3 regions of the Clostridium sp. HCS.1 genome follow, and region 1 is predicted to be linked to each of the others. Evidence: predicted binding sites of a transcription regulator. Region 1 holds the regulator's gene; each other region holds the start of a gene.
The links. Region 1 encodes Rex, which represses fermentation and respiration genes when NADH is low (regulators of the CRP and FNR family bind a similar motif). Its sites were predicted from a motif close to ATTGTTAANNNNTTAACAAT; they were not measured.
Positions count from the first base shown of each region.

Region 2: a site for Rex is predicted at 1,651-1,670, ahead of ACFYH6_RS05325 (phosphoglycerate kinase). Genes of this name have one in related genera too.
Region 3: a site for Rex is predicted at 2,271-2,290, ahead of adhE (bifunctional acetaldehyde-CoA/alcohol dehydrogenase). Genes of this name have one in related genera too.

Region 1 covers NZ_CP170704.1:476,422-483,486, forward strand. Annotated here, with positions in the region: gene ytvI (sporulation integral membrane protein YtvI) at 1-629, shown strand, start outside; gene ACFYH6_RS02345 (NUDIX hydrolase) at 648-1,076, shown strand; gene ACFYH6_RS02350 (zinc dependent phospholipase C family protein) at 1,126-1,719, shown strand; gene ACFYH6_RS02355 (ArsR/SmtB family transcription factor) at 1,878-2,237, shown strand; gene ACFYH6_RS02360 (heavy metal translocating P-type ATPase) at 2,253-4,508, shown strand; gene ACFYH6_RS02365 (redox-sensing transcriptional repressor Rex) at 5,040-5,681, shown strand; gene ACFYH6_RS02370 (short-chain-enoyl-CoA hydratase) at 5,875-6,657, shown strand; gene ACFYH6_RS02375 (acyl-CoA dehydrogenase) at 6,746-7,065, shown strand, end outside.
Region 2 covers NZ_CP170704.1:1,119,955-1,127,019, forward strand. Annotated here, with positions in the region: gene ACFYH6_RS05315 (sugar-binding transcriptional regulator) at 1-496, shown strand, start outside; gene gap (type I glyceraldehyde-3-phosphate dehydrogenase) at 549-1,547, shown strand; gene ACFYH6_RS05325 (phosphoglycerate kinase) at 1,690-2,868, shown strand; gene tpiA (triose-phosphate isomerase) at 3,167-3,913, shown strand; gene gpmI (2,3-bisphosphoglycerate-independent phosphoglycerate mutase) at 4,238-5,764, shown strand; gene ACFYH6_RS05340 (SDR family NAD(P)-dependent oxidoreductase) at 5,917-6,681, opposite strand; gene ACFYH6_RS05345 (DegV family protein) at 6,932-7,065, shown strand, end outside.
Region 3 covers NZ_CP170704.1:1,659,309-1,666,373, reverse strand. Annotated here, with positions in the region: gene adhE (bifunctional acetaldehyde-CoA/alcohol dehydrogenase) at 1-2,152, opposite strand, end outside; gene ACFYH6_RS07950 (ABC transporter ATP-binding protein) at 2,619-3,413, opposite strand; gene ACFYH6_RS07945 (ABC transporter permease) at 3,379-4,299, opposite strand; gene ACFYH6_RS07940 (ABC transporter substrate-binding protein) at 4,299-5,303, opposite strand; gene ACFYH6_RS07935 (HutP family protein) at 5,573-5,986, opposite strand; gene ACFYH6_RS07930 (MarR family winged helix-turn-helix transcriptional regulator) at 6,016-6,468, opposite strand; gene ACFYH6_RS07925 (MgtC/SapB family protein) at 6,590-7,065, opposite strand, start outside.

The sequences.
Region 1 (7,065 bases):
CTAGCATATCATCAGGAGTAGTGACTTTTGTTTCTGCAGCAGTTTCAATGGTACCGAGCTTCTTTATTATGATAATATTTACAATTATATCTTCATTTTTCTTTGCAATGGATTATGTGAAGATTACAGGATTTATAACAAAGCAATTTTCACCTAAGATGAGAAGTATTTTCTTTGAAGTCAAAGATTACATTGTTGGAACATTATTTAAGTTTGTAAAGGCATATTCAATAATTATTACAATAACCTTTATAGAATTATCCATTGGACTTTCAATATTAAGAGTAGAAAATGCAATAACTATTGCCCTTTTAATTGCTTGTGTAGATATATTGCCTGTTCTTGGTACAGGAGGAATAGTAATACCTTGGATATTTATAGAACTTTTTAAAGGAAATATACCATTTGCAATAGGATTAACTATAGTTTATGTTACTATTACAGTTATTAGAAATATAATTGAGCCAAAGATAGTTGGTCAGCAAGTAGGCTTACATCCAATAATTATGTTAGTTTGTATCTTTATTGGAGCTAGATTATTTGGATTTATAGGAATATTTGTTTTACCAATTATAGTTATAATATTGAAAAACTTAAATGATAGTGGAAAAATTAAAATAATAAAGTAAAAACACAGGAGATAAAAATTGGAAATAGAATTTTATGATAAAAATATAGTGAATAATGATAAGTTACTTTATGCCATAGTTGTATCTAGATATAAAGACAAATGGATATTTGTTAAGCATAAAGAAAGAGATACATGGGAGATTCCAGCTGGGCATAGAGAACCAAATGAGGATATAGATTATACAGCAAAAAGAGAATTGTTCGAAGAAACAGGAGCAAAGGATTTTAAAATCACATATGTTAATGATTATTCAATAACATTAGGAGAAGAAAAAAGTTACGCTGCATTATTTTATGCAGATATATATACTTTAGGTAAGTTACCAGATTTTGAAATTGGAGAAATTAGAGAATTTGAAGATATACCAAATAATTTAACTTATCCTAATATACAACCTTATTTGTTTAATAAGGTAAAAGATGAAATAAATAAATTTGTTTTTTAAAGCAAAAAATTATATTATTAATTTATGAAAGAAATGAGGTGAGGAATTTATGATGATGAATACTCACAAGTCTTTAGCTGTTTCTTTTATTAAGAATGTTGAATTAGATAAAAAGTTTTTAATTAATGATAAGCATTTTGTATGGGGAAATCTAAAGCCAGATTCAGTATCAAAATATAAGTTCAAAAAGCATTATTTTGATGAAAGTATTAACATGATAGTAAACAAAATATTGTTTCTATCTTCAATGACCGTAGATGATATATTTATAAGATATACTGTAGGTAAATTTAATCAAGAGTTAGGTGTTGTATGCCACTTCTTATGTGATTATTTTTGTGTACCTCATTATCAAAGGTGGGAATTTAAAAGTCCTGGGGCAGTTAAGGATCATGTTTTATATGAAAATGATTTAAATAAGTATAATAAATCTTATAATCTCAAGAAGGAAATAAACACTTCTTTAAATGGTGATGATATAAGAAAATATATAGATGATCTACAAGAGGAGTATAGCGGAATAGTTTCTTATGAAAAAGATTTACAATATGCAAGCCATATATGTAATACAACAATCAATTTAATTTTAGATGAAGTTGTCTTAAATCAAAAGATTAAAGAAAATATTGCACTAGTAATATAGAAAATTTAAGGAGTTATAACATAACTCCTTTTTTGTTTTATAGGAATTTATAAAAATTTTTCAATATTGTTGACTAAAACACTAGGATAAGCATATAATAATATTAAAAGAAACATATGAACAATTATTCATATGTTTCAGTGAATGGAGGAATAGAAATGGGAGAAAATAAAGTTGAAAGTTGTAATTGTACTGTAATTCATAAAGATATTGTTGAAAGGGTTAGAGAAAGTTTACCCAGCGAAGAAATTCTATATGATTTAGCAGACCTATTTAAGGCCTTTAGCGATTCAACTAGAATAAAAATACTACATGCTTTATTTAAAGAAGAAATGTGTGTATGTGATTTAGCAGCTTTATTAGATATGACTCAATCAGCTATTTCTCATCAACTTAGAGTATTAAAAGGTAATAGATTAGTTAAGTTTAGAAGAGATGGAAAAGTTATATATTATTCCTTAGCGGATGATCATATAAAACACATCTTTAATGAAGGATTTAAGCATATTTTAGAATAGAAAGTGGTGATAACTATGAATAAAAATGAAACAAAATTAATTTTATCAGGATTAACTTGTGCTAGTTGTGCTAATAAAATAGAAACTAGGGTAAATGATTTAGAAGGAGTTAAAGAAGCTAATTTAAACTTTACCACATCTACTTTAACTATAGAAGGAGATGGAAATAAAGAATTAAGTGATATTATTTTAAAGGCCAAAGAAATAATTAAGAAATTAGAGCCAGAAGTTAAGGTATTCCATAAAGATAATGAAAATGTAGTAGTTGAAAATGTAAATATATGTACAAGTAAAGCATGTTCAGTAGAAAATCATAGTTCACATGAAGAACATGGACATACTTCCAAAGATGAACACTCTCATAGCCATGAACATTCTCATGAAGATTCACATGAACACTCTCATGGACATTCTCATGATCACTCACATAGTGAGGCTATTACTTTAAAAGAAAACTTAAGATTAATAATTGGAGCTATAATTTTTGCAGTAGCAGTATTTTTAGATAGAGAATCTATGGTAACACTAGCTTTATTTATAGTAAGTTATTTATTAATAGGTGGAAATGTAATTTTAACAGCAGTTAAAAATATATTAAGAGGAGAAGTCTTTGATGAGAATTTCTTAATGACTATTGCAACCTTAGGTGCATTCTTTATTGGTGAATATCCAGAAGGTGTAGCAGTTATGTTATTCTATGAAATAGGAGAGTTATTCCAATCTTATGCAGTTAATAGATCAAGAAAATCAATAACATCTCTTATGAATATTAGAGCAGATTATGCTAATGTTATAAGAAATGGAAGAGAAGAAAAGGTAAATCCAGAAACAGTAAATATAGATGAAATAATCTTTGTAAAGCCTGGTGAAAGAGTTCCTTTAGATGGGATAATTGTAAATGGAAGTAGCTTTGTAGATACATCAGCTCTTACTGGGGAATCAGTACCAAGAGAAGTATTTAAAGGCGATGATATTTTAGCAGGTTTTATTAACACTAATGGTGTTTTAAATATTAAAGTAACTAAGAACTTTAAGGAGTCTACAGTATCAAGAATATTAGAATTAGTTGAAAATGCTTCTAATAAAAAGGCACCAACAGAAAAGTTTATAACTAGATTTTCAAGATATTATACTCCAGTGGTTGTTTTCTCAGCTATAGCTTTAGCAGTAATACCACCTTTTATATTAAATAATGGAAGCTTTAATGAGTGGTTATCTAGAGCATTAATTTTCTTAGTAGTATCTTGTCCTTGTGCTTTAGTAGTATCTATTCCTCTTGGATTATTTGCAGGAATAGGTGGAGCATCAAGAAAGGGTATATTAGTTAAGGGTGGAAATTATTTAGAAGCATTAAAGGATGTTAATACAATTGTATTTGATAAAACTGGAACTTTAACAAAGGGAGTTTTTAAAGTAACAGAAGTAAATACTGTTAATATAGATAAAGAAGAACTTATAAGAATAGCTGCAATTTCAGAAAGTTTATCTAACCATCCAATTGCACAATCTATAATTAAGGAATACGGAAAAGAAGTAGATTCAAAAGAATTAGTTAATTACGAAGAAATTTCTGGACATGGAGTAAAAACTCTATTAGAAGGAAAAGAAATATTAGTTGGTAACTATAAACTAATGGAGAAATTCAATATTAAGTATGAAAATGTTGATACAATTGGAACTATAGTTCATATAGCTATTAATAATGAATATAAAGGAAATATAGTTATTTCTGATGAAATCAAAGAAGGTTCTAAAGATGCAATAAAAGCATTAAAAGAAATAGGAGTTACACAAACTGTAATGCTAACTGGTGATAATAATACAGTGGCTGAAAAAGTATCAGGAATAGTTGGTGTAGATAAGGTATATGCAGAGTTATTACCAGGTGATAAGGTAGATAAAGTAGAAGAGATAATTAATGGTAATAAATCTCAAGGAAAAGTAATATTCGTAGGTGATGGAATAAATGATGCTCCAGTATTAGCAAGAGCAGATATCGGTGTTGCTATGGGAGGCATAGGTTCAGATGCAGCCATTGAAGCAGCAGATGTAGTTCTTATGAATGACAACCCAGAAGCTTTAGTTTCAGCAATAAAAGTTGCTAGAAAAACTAACAAAATCTTATGGCAAAATATAATATTTGCATTAGGAATAAAAGTATTAGTTTTAATTTTAGGAGCCTTTGGAATAGCTACTATGTGGGAAGCAGTATTTGCAGATGTTGGAGTTACAGTTCTTGCAGTAATAAACTCCACAAGATGCTTAAAATAAATAGGAGATAAATATATAAATCTTTAATTATAAGTAGAAGGTTTACGTTATAAATATTTTTTATAATTCCGAAATGAAATGAGGAATTATTTCCTTCAGTATTAAAAGAAAACAATATAATGCTAGGGCGACTTGGAGCTTGCGAGGTCGTAGCTAGCATTATATTTTTTCTTTTTTTATTGACAAATTTCATCAAATTAAATATAATTATTTGAGTTGAGAACATTCAGGCATAAGGGAAGCATACAAGATTACTTTTGTTTACACAGTTTAATTTTGTAAAGTTAAGACTTATGTATAACGCATCTGCTACGTTATACATAAGTCTAATTTTTTGTGCATTTATTTAATATAATTAAAGATATTTCCTTTTGACAAATAAAAATAAATTATAAAGATAATAATATATTTGAGATGCCTTGTTAAATAGATAACTTAAATTGTTTTAAAATACAAATAAAAGTGTTAAAATAATTAATATATATGAAAAATCGTGCTTTAAATAAAAAAAATAAAAATAGGAGAAATAATATGGAGAAGAAAAAAAATATTTCAATGGCAGTAATTAAGAGACTGCCAAAGTATCATAGATATTTACAAGAATTACTAAGAAATGATGTAGATAGAATATCTTCAAAAGAATTAGGTGAAAAAATTGGTTTTACTGCATCACAAATTAGACAAGATTTAAATTGTTTTGGAGACTTTGGTCAACAAGGATATGGGTATAATGTTAAGGATCTTTATAACCAAATTAGCATTATATTAGGTTTAAATAAAGAATATAATGCTATAATCGTTGGAGCAGGTAATATAGGGCAGGCAATTGCAAACTATAGTAGATTTGCACAAAGTGGTTTAAATATTGTAGGAATATTTGATGCAAATCCAAAGTTAATAGGAATTAGAATAAGAGATATAGAAATCCAAGATATTGATGTTTTGAAAAACTACTTATTAGAAAATTCTATAGATATTGGTATTATATGTGTACCTAGAATAAATGCACAAAAGGTAAGTGATATACTAGTTGAAAATGGAGTTACAGGAATATGGAACTTTGCACCTGTTGATTTATCAGTTCCAGATGAAGTAATAGTAGAAAATGTACATTTGTCTGAGAGTTTATTAACACTTATATACTTATTAAATGATAAAGAACAATGTAAGTGATTACATTATTAATTTGTCTTATTTCACAAATACTATTGAAAAAGAAATTTTATAAGTTTATAATTATAATTGAAGCTTAAGCTTCAATTATTTTTTGGGTATATTGTTAATCTTATAACAATATTTCTGGGGGGAAATATATATTATAAGTATTCAAAAATATCGTATATATAGTTTAGAAGGAGGACTTTGAATGGAATTGAAAAATTTAATTCTTGAAAAAGAAGAACACTTAGCAATTGTAACTATTAATAGACCTAAAGCTTTAAATGCTCTAAATTCAGACACATTAAAAGATTTAGATGCGGTTTTAGAAGATTTAGAACAAGACAGTAACATATATTCTGTTATCTTAACAGGTGCTGGAGAAAAAGCCTTCGTAGCTGGTGCAGATATTTCAGAAATGAAGGACCTTTCAGAAGAAGAAGGAAAAAACTTTGGCCTTTTAGGAAATAAAGTTTTCAGAAGATTAGAAAAACTAGACAAGCCTGTTATTGCAGCTATTTCAGGATTTGCACTTGGTGGCGGATGCGAATTAGCTATGGCTTGTGATATTAGAATAGCTTCAGAAAAGGCAAGATTTGCTCAACCAGAAGCAGGACTTGGAATAACACCAGGATTTGGTGGAACACAAAGGTTGCCAAGATTAGTTGGAGAAGGAAAAGCAAAAGAGCTTATTTACACATGTGCAATGGTTAAAGCAGATGAAGCTTTAAGAATTGGTTTAGTAAATAAAGTTGTACCTCTAGAAAGCTTAATGGAAGAAGCTAAAGCGATGGCAAATACAATTATGGCTAATGCTCCTATAGCTGTTAAGTTATGCAAAGATGCTATAAACAGAGGTATGCAAGTAGATATAGATACTGCAATTGAAATTGAAGCAGAGGATTTTGGAAAATGTTTCGCAACTGAAGATCAAAAAGAAGGAATGACAGCTTTCATTGATAAGAGAGCTAAAAATTTTTCTAATAAATAGTCAGAATAAAAAAAATATAAAAAATAGTTCTAAATTTAAACACAACTTATTTTAAGGAAAAGGGTACAATATCAAGGAGGTATATTTAATGAATTTTCAATTGACTAAGGAACAAGAACTAGTAAAAAAAATGGTTAGAGAATTCGCTTTGAAGGAAGTTAAACCAATAGCTGCTGAAATTGATGAAACAGAAAGATTCCCTATGGAAAATGTTGAAAAAATGGCTAAAATCGGAATGATGGGAATTCCATTTTCAAAAGAATATGGTGGAGCTGGTGGAGATACTCTTTCATATATATTAGCTGTAGAAGAATTATCAAAGGTATGTGCAACTACAGGGGTTATACTTTCTGCACATACATCTTTATGTGCGTCTTTAATAGATCAGTTTGGGACTAAAGAACAAAA
Region 2 (7,065 bases), 640 kb from region 1:
GGTTGAAATACAGGCAAATACGTTGGCTGCATCTCTAGCACAAAAATTAAATGGTTCTTATAAATTGCTTCATATTCCAGAGAATCTTAGTTTAAATCTTTTAGATACCTTATTAAAAGAAAAGGAAATAAAAGAAGTAATAGATAATATACACAAAGCAGATATCTTAATATATGGTATTGGTGAAGCTTTAGTAATGGCAGAAAAAAGAGATGTTTCAAGTGAAGAATATAATAAATTAAAATCTCTTGGAGCTGTTGGTGAAGCCTTTGGATGTTATTTTAATAAAGATTCACAGGTTGTATCAGAAAATACTTCTATTGGAATAAATATTAATGAAGCAAGAAAAATTAACACACATATTGCTGTTGCAGCTGGGGAAAATAAAGTTGATGCTATTATTGCAACAATGATGAATAATCATAATGCAGTTTTAGTAACAGATGAAGCAGCTGGCAGAAAGATTGTGGAATATATTAAAGAACACAATAAATAAGCTTAAAATTTTTAAAATTTTAAATATAACTATTTTTAGGAGGTAATTGCAAATGGTAAATGTAGCAATTAATGGTTTTGGAAGAATAGGAAGATTAGCATTAAGATTAATGATTGAAAACCCAGAATTCAATGTGGTAGCAATCAATGACTTAACTGATGCTAAGACTTTAGCTCACTTATTTAAATATGACTCTTCACAAGGAAGATTCAACGGAGAAATCGAAGTTAAAGAAGGAGCTTTCGTAGTTAACGGAAAAGAAATAAAAGTTACTGCAGAAAGAAATCCTGCTGACTTACCATGGAAAGAATTAAATGTTGACGTAGTTTTAGAATGTACTGGATTCTTTACTTCTCAAGAAAAAGCAGGTTTACATTTAGAAGCTGGTGCTAAGAAGGTTGTTATATCAGCTCCTGCAACTGGAGATATAAAGACAGTAGTATACAACGTAAATAATAATATATTAGATGGTACAGAAACAGTTGTTTCAGGTGCTTCATGTACTACAAACTGCTTAGCTCCAATGGCTAAAGTATTAAACGATAAGTTCGGAATCCAAAAAGGATTCATGACAACTATCCACGCTTACACTAATGACCAAAACACATTAGATGGTCCTCACGGAAAAGGCGATTTAAGAAGAGGTAGAGCTGCTGCTGCAAACATCGTTCCTAACTCAACTGGAGCTGCTAAAGCAATTGGTTTAGTTATTCCAGAATTAAAAGGAAAATTAGATGGTGGTGCTCAAAGAGTTCCAGTTGTTACTGGTTCATTAACTGAATTAGTTGTTACTTTAGATAAGAAAGCAACTGTTGAAGAAATAAACGCTGCTATGAAGGCTGCTGCTAACGAATCATTTGGTTACACTGAAGATGAAATAGTTTCATCAGACGTAATCGGAATCACTTATGGTTCATTATTCGATGCAACTCAAACAAAGGTTATGACAGTTGGAGATGAGCAATTAGTTAAAGTTGCTGCTTGGTACGACAATGAAATGTCATACACTAACCAATTAATCAGAACTTTAAAATACTTCGTAACTAGATAATTAAATAGTTAAGTAAATATTTTAATTTAGGAAATAAAATTTGGTCTGGTTTTATAGAAAATCTATGAGGCCAGGCCAATTTTAAATTAATCAAATAATTTCGGTTTTTATAAATATAAAAATAAATTATGAGGTGAAATAAATGAGCTTTAATAAAAAAACTATCGAAGATATAGATGTTAAAGGTAAAAAAGTTTTAGTAAGATGTGACTTCAATGTTCCACTAAAGGATGGAGTTATAACTGACGAAAACAGATTAAATGGTGCATTACCAACAATTAATTACTTAATAAATAATGGCGCAAAAGTTATTCTTTGCTCACACTTAGGAAAAGACGCATCAAAATCATTAGCACCAGTTGCTAAGAGATTAAGCGAAATGTTAAACAAAGAAGTAGTATTTGCAAGAGATGAAGAAGTGGTAGGAGCAAATGCTAGAGCTGCTGTAGAAGCAATGAAAGATGGAGATGTTGTATTATTAGAAAATACAAGATGCAGAAAAGAAGAAACTAAGAATGTAGAAGAATTCTCAAAAGAATTAGCTTCATTAGCTGATATATTTGTAAATGACGCTTTTGGTACAGCTCACAGAGCACACTGTTCAACAGTTGGTGTTACTGAATTCGTAGATACAGCTGTATGTGGATACTTAATTCAAAAGGAATTAAAGTTCTTAGGAGAAGCTGTTAACAATCCAGTTAGACCATTCGTTGCTATATTAGGTGGAGCTAAGGTTTCAGATAAGATAGCTGTTATCAACAACTTATTAGAAAAAGTTGATACATTAATAATCGGTGGTGGAATGGCTTACACATTCTTAAAGGCTCAAGGATACGAAGTTGGATCATCTTTAGTAGAAGCTGATAGAATAGAATACGCTAAAGAAATGATTGAAAAGGCAGCTGAAAAGGGAGTTAAATTCTTATTACCAGTTGACCACAGAGTTGCTACAGAATTCAAAGATGTAGAACCAGTAATCACTGAAGATCAAAACATACCAGCAGGAAGCATGGGATTAGATATCGGACCTAAGACTGAAACTTTATATGCTGATGCAATTAAAGATGCTAAAACAGTTATATGGAACGGACCAATGGGAGTATTCGAATTCGAAAACTTCAATAAAGGAACAATTGCAGTTGCTAAGGCTATGGCTGATGCAGATGCTACAACAGTTATCGGTGGAGGAGACTCAGCTGCAGCTGTTAATATCTTAGGATTTGGAGATAAGATGACTCACATCTCAACAGGTGGTGGAGCTTCTCTAGAATTCTTAGAAGGTAAGGCTTTACCAGGAATAGAAGCATTAAACAACAAATAAAACAAGTTTATTTGTTGAATGAAAAAATGAAAATTCTAGCTAAAAGTTACACTTTTAGCTAGAATGAAAGAATTAAGGAGATAGTCCAGCGTAGCTGTACTATGAAATTAAAGAATGAAAAAAATGAAAATTACAATTTAAAGTTAAACTTTTAATTGTAAATGAAAGAATTATGGAAATAATCCAGTTAAATGGATTAATAAATTTATAGTTATTCAACTTTAGTTGAATAACTACCTTAATTTTTTCATTCTTTCATTTCTTCATTCTTCCAATTAAAAAATATGAGGTGATTTAGATGAGAAAACCAATAATAGCTGGAAACTGGAAGATGCATTACACTCCAGCAGAAGCTGTAAAAGTTGTAGAAGAATTAAAGCCATTAGTAGCTAATGCTACATGTGATGTTGTAGTATGTCCTACTTTTGTTTGTTTAGATGCTGTATTAAAAGCAGTTGAAGGATCAAATATAAAAGTTGCTGCTCAAAACATGCACTTTGAAGAAAAAGGAGCTTTCACAGGAGAAGTTGCTCCAGGAATGTTAGAAGCTATGGGAGTTAGCTATGTTGTATTAGGACATAGTGAAAGAAGAGAATACTTCAATGAAACTGATGAAGCTTTAAACAAGAAAGTTAAAGCAGCATTTGCTCATAACTTAACTCCAATTCTTTGTTGCGGAGAATCTTTAGAACAAAGAGAAAATGGAACAACTAATGATGTTGTTGGAGCTCAAATTAAAGCTGATTTAGAAGGATTATCAAAAGAATTAGCTGAAAAAGTTGTAATTGCTTACGAACCAATCTGGGCTATAGGAACAGGAAAAACTGCTACTAATGAACAAGCTAACGAAACAATAAAAGCTATAAGAGATGTAGTTGCAGAAATGTTCGGAAAAGAAGTTGCAGATAAAGTAAGAATTCAATACGGTGGATCAGTTAAGCCAAACACAATTAAAGATCAAATGGCTATGTCAGACATAGATGGTGCTTTAGTTGGTGGTGCTAGCTTAGTTCCAGCTGATTTCTCTCAAATAGTTAATTTTTAATTAATTAAGGAGCTGTATTACAGCTCCTTTTTATTAGGTAATAATTATTATTAAAAATATTTTGATGCAAAGGTTTAACTAAGAGTTACATTTATTGTTTATTTAAATTAAATATAGTATAATAAGTATGAAATTAAAGAAAGATAATATTAAATAAGTTGTTATAAATATTTTTAAGTTAACTAAATTAATTTTTAGTTTAAAGTATTTAGAAAAGCTAGGACTTTAGCAACTTATATAAAATTTTTAAAATATATATGATTTTAATTCTATATAATATTGTCAATATAATTTCAAATATAGATAGAAAATTTGGAGGGAATTATGGCGAAGAAACCTGTAATGTTAATGATATTAGACGGATTTGGAATAGCTCCAAAATCAGATGGAAACGCTGTTGAAGCAGCACATAAACCTAATTATAATAAATTAATGACACAATATCCAAACACACAATTACAAGCTAGTGGAATGTTTGTTGGATTACCTGATGGACAAATGGGTAACTCAGAAGTAGGACACTTAAATATTGGTGCTGGAAGAATTATATATCAAGAATTAACTAGAATAACTAAGGAAATTGAAGACGGTGGATTTTTCAAAAATGAAGCATTAACTTTAGCAATAAATAATGCAAAGGAAAATAATGCTGCACTTCACTTAATGGGATTATTATCTGATGGTGGTGTTCACTCACACATAGATCATTTAAAAGGATTATTAAGATTAGCAAAAGAAGCAGGATTACAAAATGTATATGTTCATGCATTTATGGATGGAAGAGATGTTCCACCATCATCAGGAAAATATTTTGTAAATGATCTTGAAGAGTATATGAAAGAAATTGGTGTAGGTAAAATAGCTACTGTATCAGGTAGATACTACGCTATGGATAGAGATAACAGGTGGGAAAGAGTTGAGCTTGCTTATAATGCTATGGTTCTTGGAAAAGGCGAAATGGCATCTTCAGCAGCAGAAGCTATGGAAAAATCATACAATGATAACAAGACTGATGAATTTGTTTTACCAGCTGTTATAGATGAAAATGGAATGATTAAGAATGGAGACTCTGTAATATTCTTCAACTTCAGACCAGATAGAGCTAGAGAAATAACTAGAGCTATTAATGATAAAGAATTTGCTGGATTTAATAGAGAAAGATTAAACTTAACATTTGTTACAATGACTCAATATGATAAGACTTTAGAAGGTGTAAATGTTGCATATAGACCACAAAGCATAAACAACACTTTAGGTGAATATGTTTCAAATAAAGGATTAAAGCAATTAAGAATTGCAGAAACAGAAAAATATGCTCACGTTACTTTCTTCTTTAATGGTGGAGTTGAAAAAGAATATGAAGGAGAAGACAGAGCATTAATATCATCTCCAAAGGTTGCAACTTATGATTTAAAACCAGAAATGAGTGCTTACGAAGTAACTGATGAATTAATTAAGAGAATAGATTCAGATACTTATGATATGATTATATTAAACTATGCTAACCCAGATATGGTTGGTCATACAGGTGTTATGGAAGCAGCTGTTAAGGCAATAGAAACTGTAGATGAATGCTTAGGAAGAGTTGCAAATAAGATTTTAGAAAAGGATGGAACATTATTTATAACTGCTGACCACGGTAATGCAGAAATAATGATAGACTTCTCAACAGGAAATCCATTTACAGCTCATACAACAGACCCAGTTCCATTTATATGGGTATCAAACAACACTGAAGGAAGAACATTAAAAGAAGGTAAGCTAGCAGATATAGCACCTACTATGTTAAATGAAATGGGACTTGAAGCACCAGCAGAAATGACTGGAGAATGTTTAATAGTAAATAATTAATAGGTAATAGTTAATAACTAAGAGAGAATATATAATGGTTAATGGAGGAACGCAGCTAATAGCTGCGTTCTTTATTTTAAATAAAAGCCTAGTTTCTATGAAAATAGACACTAGGCTTTATGATTATTTAGAATGCACTTTTAAATTTAAAATTATAAAGTACTACCAAAATCTGAAATTATAGTTTGTCCTGTAATTGCACGAGATTCATCACTTGCTAAAAATAAAACAATGTTTGCTACATCATCAGGCATACAAGGTTTAACAGATAAATCACTATGTTTAGCCATTTGTCCCATCATATTTCTATCAAGCTTTTCTGGATTCATATGTGCTACCATTGGAGTTACAATTGTTCCTGGACATACAACGTTACAACGTATATTTGTACCTGCAAAACGTAAAGATGTATGCTTTGTTACACCAATAATTGCAGCCTTTGATGAAACATAAGCAGCACCACCATTACCAACTGCACCAGCTACTGATGATACATTTACAATAGATCCATTTCCAGTTTTCATCATTTCATTTGCAGCTTCACGCATGCAATACATAGTTCCTTTTGTATTTGTGTCTATGATATAATCCATATCATCATCAAGAACACAGTCTATTGGTTTTAATCCTTCTTCTAATACCCCTGCATTATTAACTAAAATATCAACTTTACCAAAAGCTTCAACTGCCTTAGAAATTAAATTTTTAACATCATCAGTTTTTGATATATCAGTAACTACTGTAAGAACTTCGCCACCAGCTTCTTTAATTTTATTGGCAACATCAATTAATTGAGCTTCACGACGAGCACTAATGACAACCTTTGCACCTTCTTTTGCAAATAACAATGCAGTTGTTGCTCCTACACCAGAATTTCCCCCTGTAACTATTGCTACTTTCCCTTTTAAACGAGCCATAATATCCTCCCTAAAATTGGCGAATTATCGCCATATATTGTAATTGAAGTATAACCCCTTGATAAATTATTGTCAATATACAATTTTGTAAAATTAAGGATAAATATTGCTTATATAATAAATATTTTAGAGAGAAAATTTAATATGCATTGTATATAAAATATTTTGAATATCAAATCATTTGACAAAGAAATAAAATGAAGTTATAATATCAATAAATTTTAATAGATATTTATAGGAGTTGTATTATATGAACGTAAAATTATTAACAGATTCAGCTTGTGATCTATCTATAGATTATATTAAAGAAAATAATATTGCTGTGGCCTCATTGATGGTTAATTTAAATGGAGAATTTATAGAAGATGATCTAGGACAAACTTT
Region 3 (7,065 bases), 1.2 Mb from region 1:
AGAAAGCATTTGAGAATGCCATACCAGCCATACATGATGCATGAGCCATTTTTTCTCTTGCCTTTACATTAGTAGTTCCTTCATTATATGCATCTGGTAAATATTTGAATACTAATCTAATAGCTTCTAAAGCTAAGCCATTAGTATATTCTGAAGCCATTATTGATACATATGCTTCTATTGAGTGAACTAATACATCTAAACCTGCGCAAGCAGTTAATCCCTTAGGAGATGTCATCATAAGTTCAGCATCTACTATTGCCATATCTGGAGTTAATTCATAATCTGCAAGAGGATATTTAACTCCTGTAGTTTCATCTGTAATAACAGCAAATGGAGTTACTTCTGAACCTGTACCTGCTGATGTAGCTATTGAAACCATCATAGCTTTATTACCCATAGTAGGGAATTTATATATTCTCTTTCTTATATCCATAAATGTCATAGCTAAATCATGGAAGTTAACTTCTGGATGTTCATACATAACCCACATAATCTTAGCAGCATCCATAGCTGATCCACCACCTAATGCTATTATTACATCTGGATTGAAATCTAACATTTCCTTAGCACCAGCTTTTGCACATCTAAGTGTTGGGTCTGGTTCTACATCTGAGAATATCTTATATTGTATTCCATTGTTTTCTAAAACTTCTGTTACCTTATTAGTATATCCCATATCAAATAGAACTTTATCAGTTACTATAAATGCTTTCTTCTTATCCATGTCCTTTAACTCTCCAAGAGCTACAGGTAAACAACCATATTTAAAGTAAACTTTTTCTGGAACTCTAAACCAAAGCATATTTTCTCTCCTCTCAGCTATACTCTTAATGTTAATTAAATGCTTAGGACCAACATTTTCTGAAACTGAGTTTCCTCCCCATGATCCGCATCCAAGAGTTAGTGATGGTGCTAATCTAAAGTTAAATATATCTCCTATAGCTCCTTGTGATGCTGGCATATTTATTAGAGTTCTAGCAGTTTTCATTTTTTCTCCAAATTGTAATATTCTATCTCTACACTTAATTTGATCAGTATAAAGAATTGAAGTATGACCCATACCACCTAGTTCTATTAATCTAGCTGCTTTTTCTAAAGCTTCATCATAAGATTTTGCTTTATACATAGCTAAAATTGGTGATAATTTTTCATGTGAAAATGGCTCTTCTAATTCTACTGATTCTACTTCCCCTATTAAAACTTTAGCTGATTCTGGTACATTAACTCCTGCCATTTCTGCAATTTTATAAGCTGATTGACCAACTATATTAGCATTTAAGCCACCTTTTTCATTTAATATAACTTTTCTTACCTTATCTACTTCTTCGCCCTTTAAGATATAAGCTCCTCTTTCGCTTAATTCTTTTTTAACCTCATCATATACTTGTTCTAATACTACTAATGATTGTTCTGATGCACAAATAACTCCATTATCAAAAGTTTTAGAAAGAAGTATTGAGTTTACAGCCATTTTTATATGGGCAGTTTCATCTATTATAGCTGGTGTATTACCTGCTCCAACTCCTAATGCTGGTCTTCCTGATGAATAAGCTGCCTTAACCATAGCTGGACCACCTGTTGCTAATATTATATCTGATTCTCTCATAACGTTTTGAGATAATTCTACTGATGGTTCATCTATCCATCCTATAATTCCTTCTGGAGCTCCCGCTTTAACTGCAGCTTCTAAAACTATCTTAGCTGCTTCAATTGTAGCTTTTTTTGCTCTTGGATGTGGAGAAATTATAATTGCATTTCTAGTTTTTAAAGCTATTAATGTTTTAAATATTGCTGTTGATGTAGGATTTGTTGTTGGAACTATTGCTGCTATAACTCCTATTGGTTCAGCAACCTTAGTAATTCCGTAAGTTTTATCTTCTTCTAAAACTCCACAAGTCTTCATATCTTTATATTGATTATATATATATTCAGCTGCAAAATGGTTCTTTATAACTTTATCTTCTACTATACCCATTCCAGTTTCTGCAACTGCCATTTTGGCTAATTTGATTCTATTATCATTTGCTGCAATCGCTGCTTGTCTAAAAATTTCATCAACTTGTTCTTGCGTATAAGTTGCAAAAATTCTTTGAGCCTCTCTTAATTGATTAATTCTTTGAGTTAATTCTTGTGCATTTGTTACAACCATTTTATATCCTCCTAAATGATAAGATTTATATTTTAAAAATAATTAGTTATCTTGCTAAAATTTGTTTAACTTAACTACAATCATATTGTATTTCATTGTTTTTTTTTTGTCAATCTTTTTTGTTAAATTTTTATCATATTTTTTCTATTTTCTTCTTTTTTATAAAAAATCTAAAGTAATAGCTATATTTCAGTTATATTTTTGAATTATTTTAATGTATAATTTAAATTCTTTTAATTTTTTTCTTAGTTTTTTTAAATTTTCTTAATTTTTTTAATTGTTTTAATAATTTATACAATAGATGTTATAGTTTTAAGTTTTTATTTTCATCATTTATCGTTATTTAAATAACAAACTTTTAATATAATTATTTTTTATTTAATATTACTTTTCCATTAAAATTTATAAAATATACATATAAAAAGAAAAAGAGACTGCCTAAGCAATCTCTAATTAAATTTTAACTCTATGCTAATAAACTTCTATCACTTAAATCATCATTAATATTAGCATCTTTAAATAAATTCATTAATTTTTCTGTTGTTAATTCTTCTTTTTCTTTTCCTTTAACATCTATAAGAATTTTACCTCTGTGCATCATTATTAATCTATTTCCTGTTTTTATTGCTTGCTTCAGATTATGAGTTATCATCATAGTTGTAATGTTAGTTTCCTTTACAATCCTCTCAGTTATTTCCATTATTTTCAATGAAGTTTTTGGATCTAAAGCCGCTGTATGCTCATCTAATAGTAATAATTTAGGTTTAGACATAACTGCAATTAACATACTTAATGCTTGTCTTTGCCCTCCTGATAATAAATTTACTTTGTTATATAACTTATCTTCAAGACCTAAATCTAATTCTTTAAGAAGTTTTTCGTAATATGGAATTCTTTTTTTATTTATACCGAGCGTTAATCCAAATTTCTTTCCTTTATTATCTGCTAAGGATAAATTTTCTAATAATGTCATATTAGGAGCAACACCTAATGACGGATCTTGAAAGACTCTTCCTATCATTTTTGACCTTTTATATTCATCTTTATTAGAAACATCTTCTCCATTTATTTTAATTATCCCGTCATCACATTGAATATTTCCTGATATAATATTTAATAATGTAGATTTTCCAGCACCATTTGATCCTATTATACTAATAAAATCTCCCTTATTAACTTCTAAAGAAAAATTAGAGAATACTTTATTTTCATTAATAGTATTTTCATTAAAGACTTTGTGCAATGCTTGAATCTTTAGCATCAACATCACCGCCTTTTCTATTTTTTACATAACTCTCAACTTTTCTTCTTTTTCTTTTTAATTTAAATACTCCTGAATTTAAACTTAATGCAATTATCACTATAATTGCTGTCATAAGTTTTAAATAATTTGGATTTAATCCAAACTTCAATGCCATTGCTATAGCTAGTTTATATATAATAGCTCCAAATATTGAAACTGTAGTATATTTAATAAAATTAACTTTTTTAAAAATTGAAGCACCTATTATAACTGCAGCTAATCCCATAACAACTACTCCAGTGCCCATACTAGCATCTGAGAAGCCTTGATATTGAGCTGTTAAAGCACCACTTAAAGCAACCAATCCATTGCTTATCATTAATCCTAATATCTTTATATTATTTTTATTTATTCCAAGTGAAGTAACTAATTGCTCATTATCTCCAACTGCAATTAATAAATTACCAAGCTTTGTTTTTAAAAAGAAATCAAAAGCTATCTTTACTAATAAAGCAATTAATATAATAGTAATTATATTATATTTTCCAGTAAAAATGCTTTTAGTATTAAATAATGGAATATTTGACTGTCCCATAACCATTAAATTTATTGAATATAGTCCAATCATTACTAATATTCCAGACATTAAATTAGTGATTTTAAGTTTTACATGTAAAAGTGCAGTTGCTAATCCAGCTACAGCTCCTCCTATAGTGGCAACTAATACTGCTAACCAAGGATTCACATCTTTCACTAATAAAGCTGCGCATATTGCTGCACCTAATGGATAAGTTCCATCTACAGAAAGATCAGGAAAATCTAAAATTTTATAAGTAATATAGACTCCTATAGCAACTATTCCAAAAAGCAATCCTTGTTCTAGTACATTAATTACTAAATCCACTAGTTAACACCCCCAGTTACACTTTTAGAATTTTCTTTAATTTCACTTGGGATATTTATATTTAATTTATTAGCTACATCAGTATTTATTACAATACTCATATCACTTAATGTAGTAATTTCTATTTCCTCTGGTTTTTTACCTTCTAATATTTCAGCTGCTTTATAACCAGTTTCTTTTCCGAGTTTAAAGTAATCTATTCCAATTGAACATAACCCACCTTTAGATACAACTGCTTCTTCCGCTCCCAATATAGGTATATTATTATTGACAGCAATTTGTCCAACTAAATCATAAGCTGAGGCTACAGTATTGTCTGTAGGTGTATACAATGCATCAATATCTTTTATAACAGCACTTAAATTTTGATTTATTTCATTTACATTTGTAACTCCAATTTCCTTAATCTTTATATTTAATTTACTTGCTTCAGTTTTTAATGCTTCTACTTGTACTACTGAATTTGCTTCAGAAGTATTATATATAACTCCTAAAGTCTTAATGTCTGGTTTAAGTTTAAGCAATAAATCAAGCTGCTTATCAACAGGAACCATATCTGAAACTCCAGTTAAATTAGTTCCAGAGCTTTTCCAATCCTTTGCTATACCTGCTGCAACTGGGTCAGTAACAGCAGTAAAAACTGTTGGTATTTCTTTTGTTGAATTATATACTGCTTGTGCTGAAGTAGTTGCAATAGCTAAAATTAAATCCTTTTTCTCAGAAGTAAATTTTTGTGCTATTGTTTGAGAAGTAGGGTTGTCTCCTTGAGCATTTTGATAATCGAAAGTTATATTTTTACCTTCTTCATATCCCTTTTCTTTTAATCCTTCAATGAAACCTTCCCTTGCTGAATCTAATGCTGGATGCTGTACTAATTGACTGATTCCTATATTATATTTTTTTCCTTCACCTGAAGATTCTTTTGAATCTTCTTTGCATCCCACAAAGGTACCAGCTACAATTAAAGCTAATAACCCCATTGCAACTTTCTTTTTTCCTACCATCTTTACCATCCTCCTAATATACATAAGCACTTTTAGCTTTAACAAAATCTTAAATCCTACAATTCTACATTCCCAATTTACTATAAATATTATATAAATTATAATACTTTATTATTATTTTTAAGATTTTATTATCACTTTTATATTTATCATATAATATCACAATTAGTTTTTTTTGTAAATATATAAAATAACTTGATAAAATTTTCCTTAAATAAAAAAAGACACCAAAGTGCCTTCAAACATTATTTATTTACTTATTTGGGGTTCTAATTAGGAATTGCCCTATGGCCTAATCCTATTACAACTTCATCTAAATGTAAAAGTCCTACACTTAAAAATATACATACACTTAAATGTTCTCCATGTTTTGCAATGCCTATTTTTCCACCTACATTTTGACCACTAGCTCTATTCCATACTTGCATTAAAGCATCTCTAGTTGCTCCTATTACTCCACCTTCATGTAAATGCTCTTCTCTTATAAGACCATTTCTTTTAGATGCAACTAAAGCTCTTTCTAATATTTTAGAAGTGGACTCATTAATATTTCCACCTATATTAACTGCTGTAACAAATATACCTTTTTTCTTAAGTTCAATTTTTAGTTCTTCCTCTTCTTCCCTAGACGAAATAGCCATTCTTGTTGCATACTTTGCAACTTCTAAGCTTGTATTTGCCATAATATCCTCCCATACTACTAATATATTTCTTATTTTATAGATTCACACTTTTCTTTAAAATAATCATTTAATTTTCCTAGTGCCCCTATTAAGACTTCTTTTTCATCTTCAGAAAGAGCATCCAGCATAGTTGTTACCATTTCATTATGGAATCTTTCGTGTAGTCTATGGGCTACCTTTCCTTTTCTAGTTAACTCCACAAGAACTACCCTTCTATCTTCTTCTATTCTACTTCTCTCAACATATTCCTTTTTTATAAGTCTATTAATAGATGTAGTTAGTGTTCCTACTGTTATACCTAAGTCTTGTGCTACTTCACTCATCATTCTTTTTTCTTTTCTTCCGATTGCTTCGATAGTATGCATCTCTCTTACTGATAAATCTGAAAAATGCCCACTTTTTAAAGTTTTTTCTTCAATTTGAAGTATTTCATTAAATATTTTCACTAAAAGTTCATTAACTACACTTATGTCTTTTTTCATAATGAATTATCCCATCCTTTTTTCAATTGTTCCTTATTTAAATAATAATCTAAAGCACATAAAAATTCAATGAAATATGCTATTTATCTGCAAAATATTTTGATAATCAAACTTTTCCATTCTAATAATTATTATTGTTGACTTTAATTATTTGAAAATTTTCTTTTAATTCTCTTAATAATCCCTCTATTTTAATTTCTTTTGTTTTTATTATTGCATATACTGCATACACTTTATTGTCATAATAATTATACTCTATTTTCTTAATTATAATTTTCTTTTTCTCTAAGAATTCTTCTATCTCCTTTTCTATTTTATCTTCTTTAAAATACTCCACTTCAAATTTCTCAAATTTATTTTTAAAAATAAATTTATTTTCTATTCTTTTTAGAAATACTAAGGTTATAAAAATTATAATAGTAGAAAATATGCTTATATAATATCCACCCATACCTATTGCTAAGCCTAAACATGCTACAATCCATAAAGTTGCTGCAGTAGTTAATCCTTTTATATTTCCTCTATTATGAATTATAGCTCCTGCTCCAATAAATCCAACTCCAGTAATTACTTGTGCTCCAAGCCTACCATAATCTA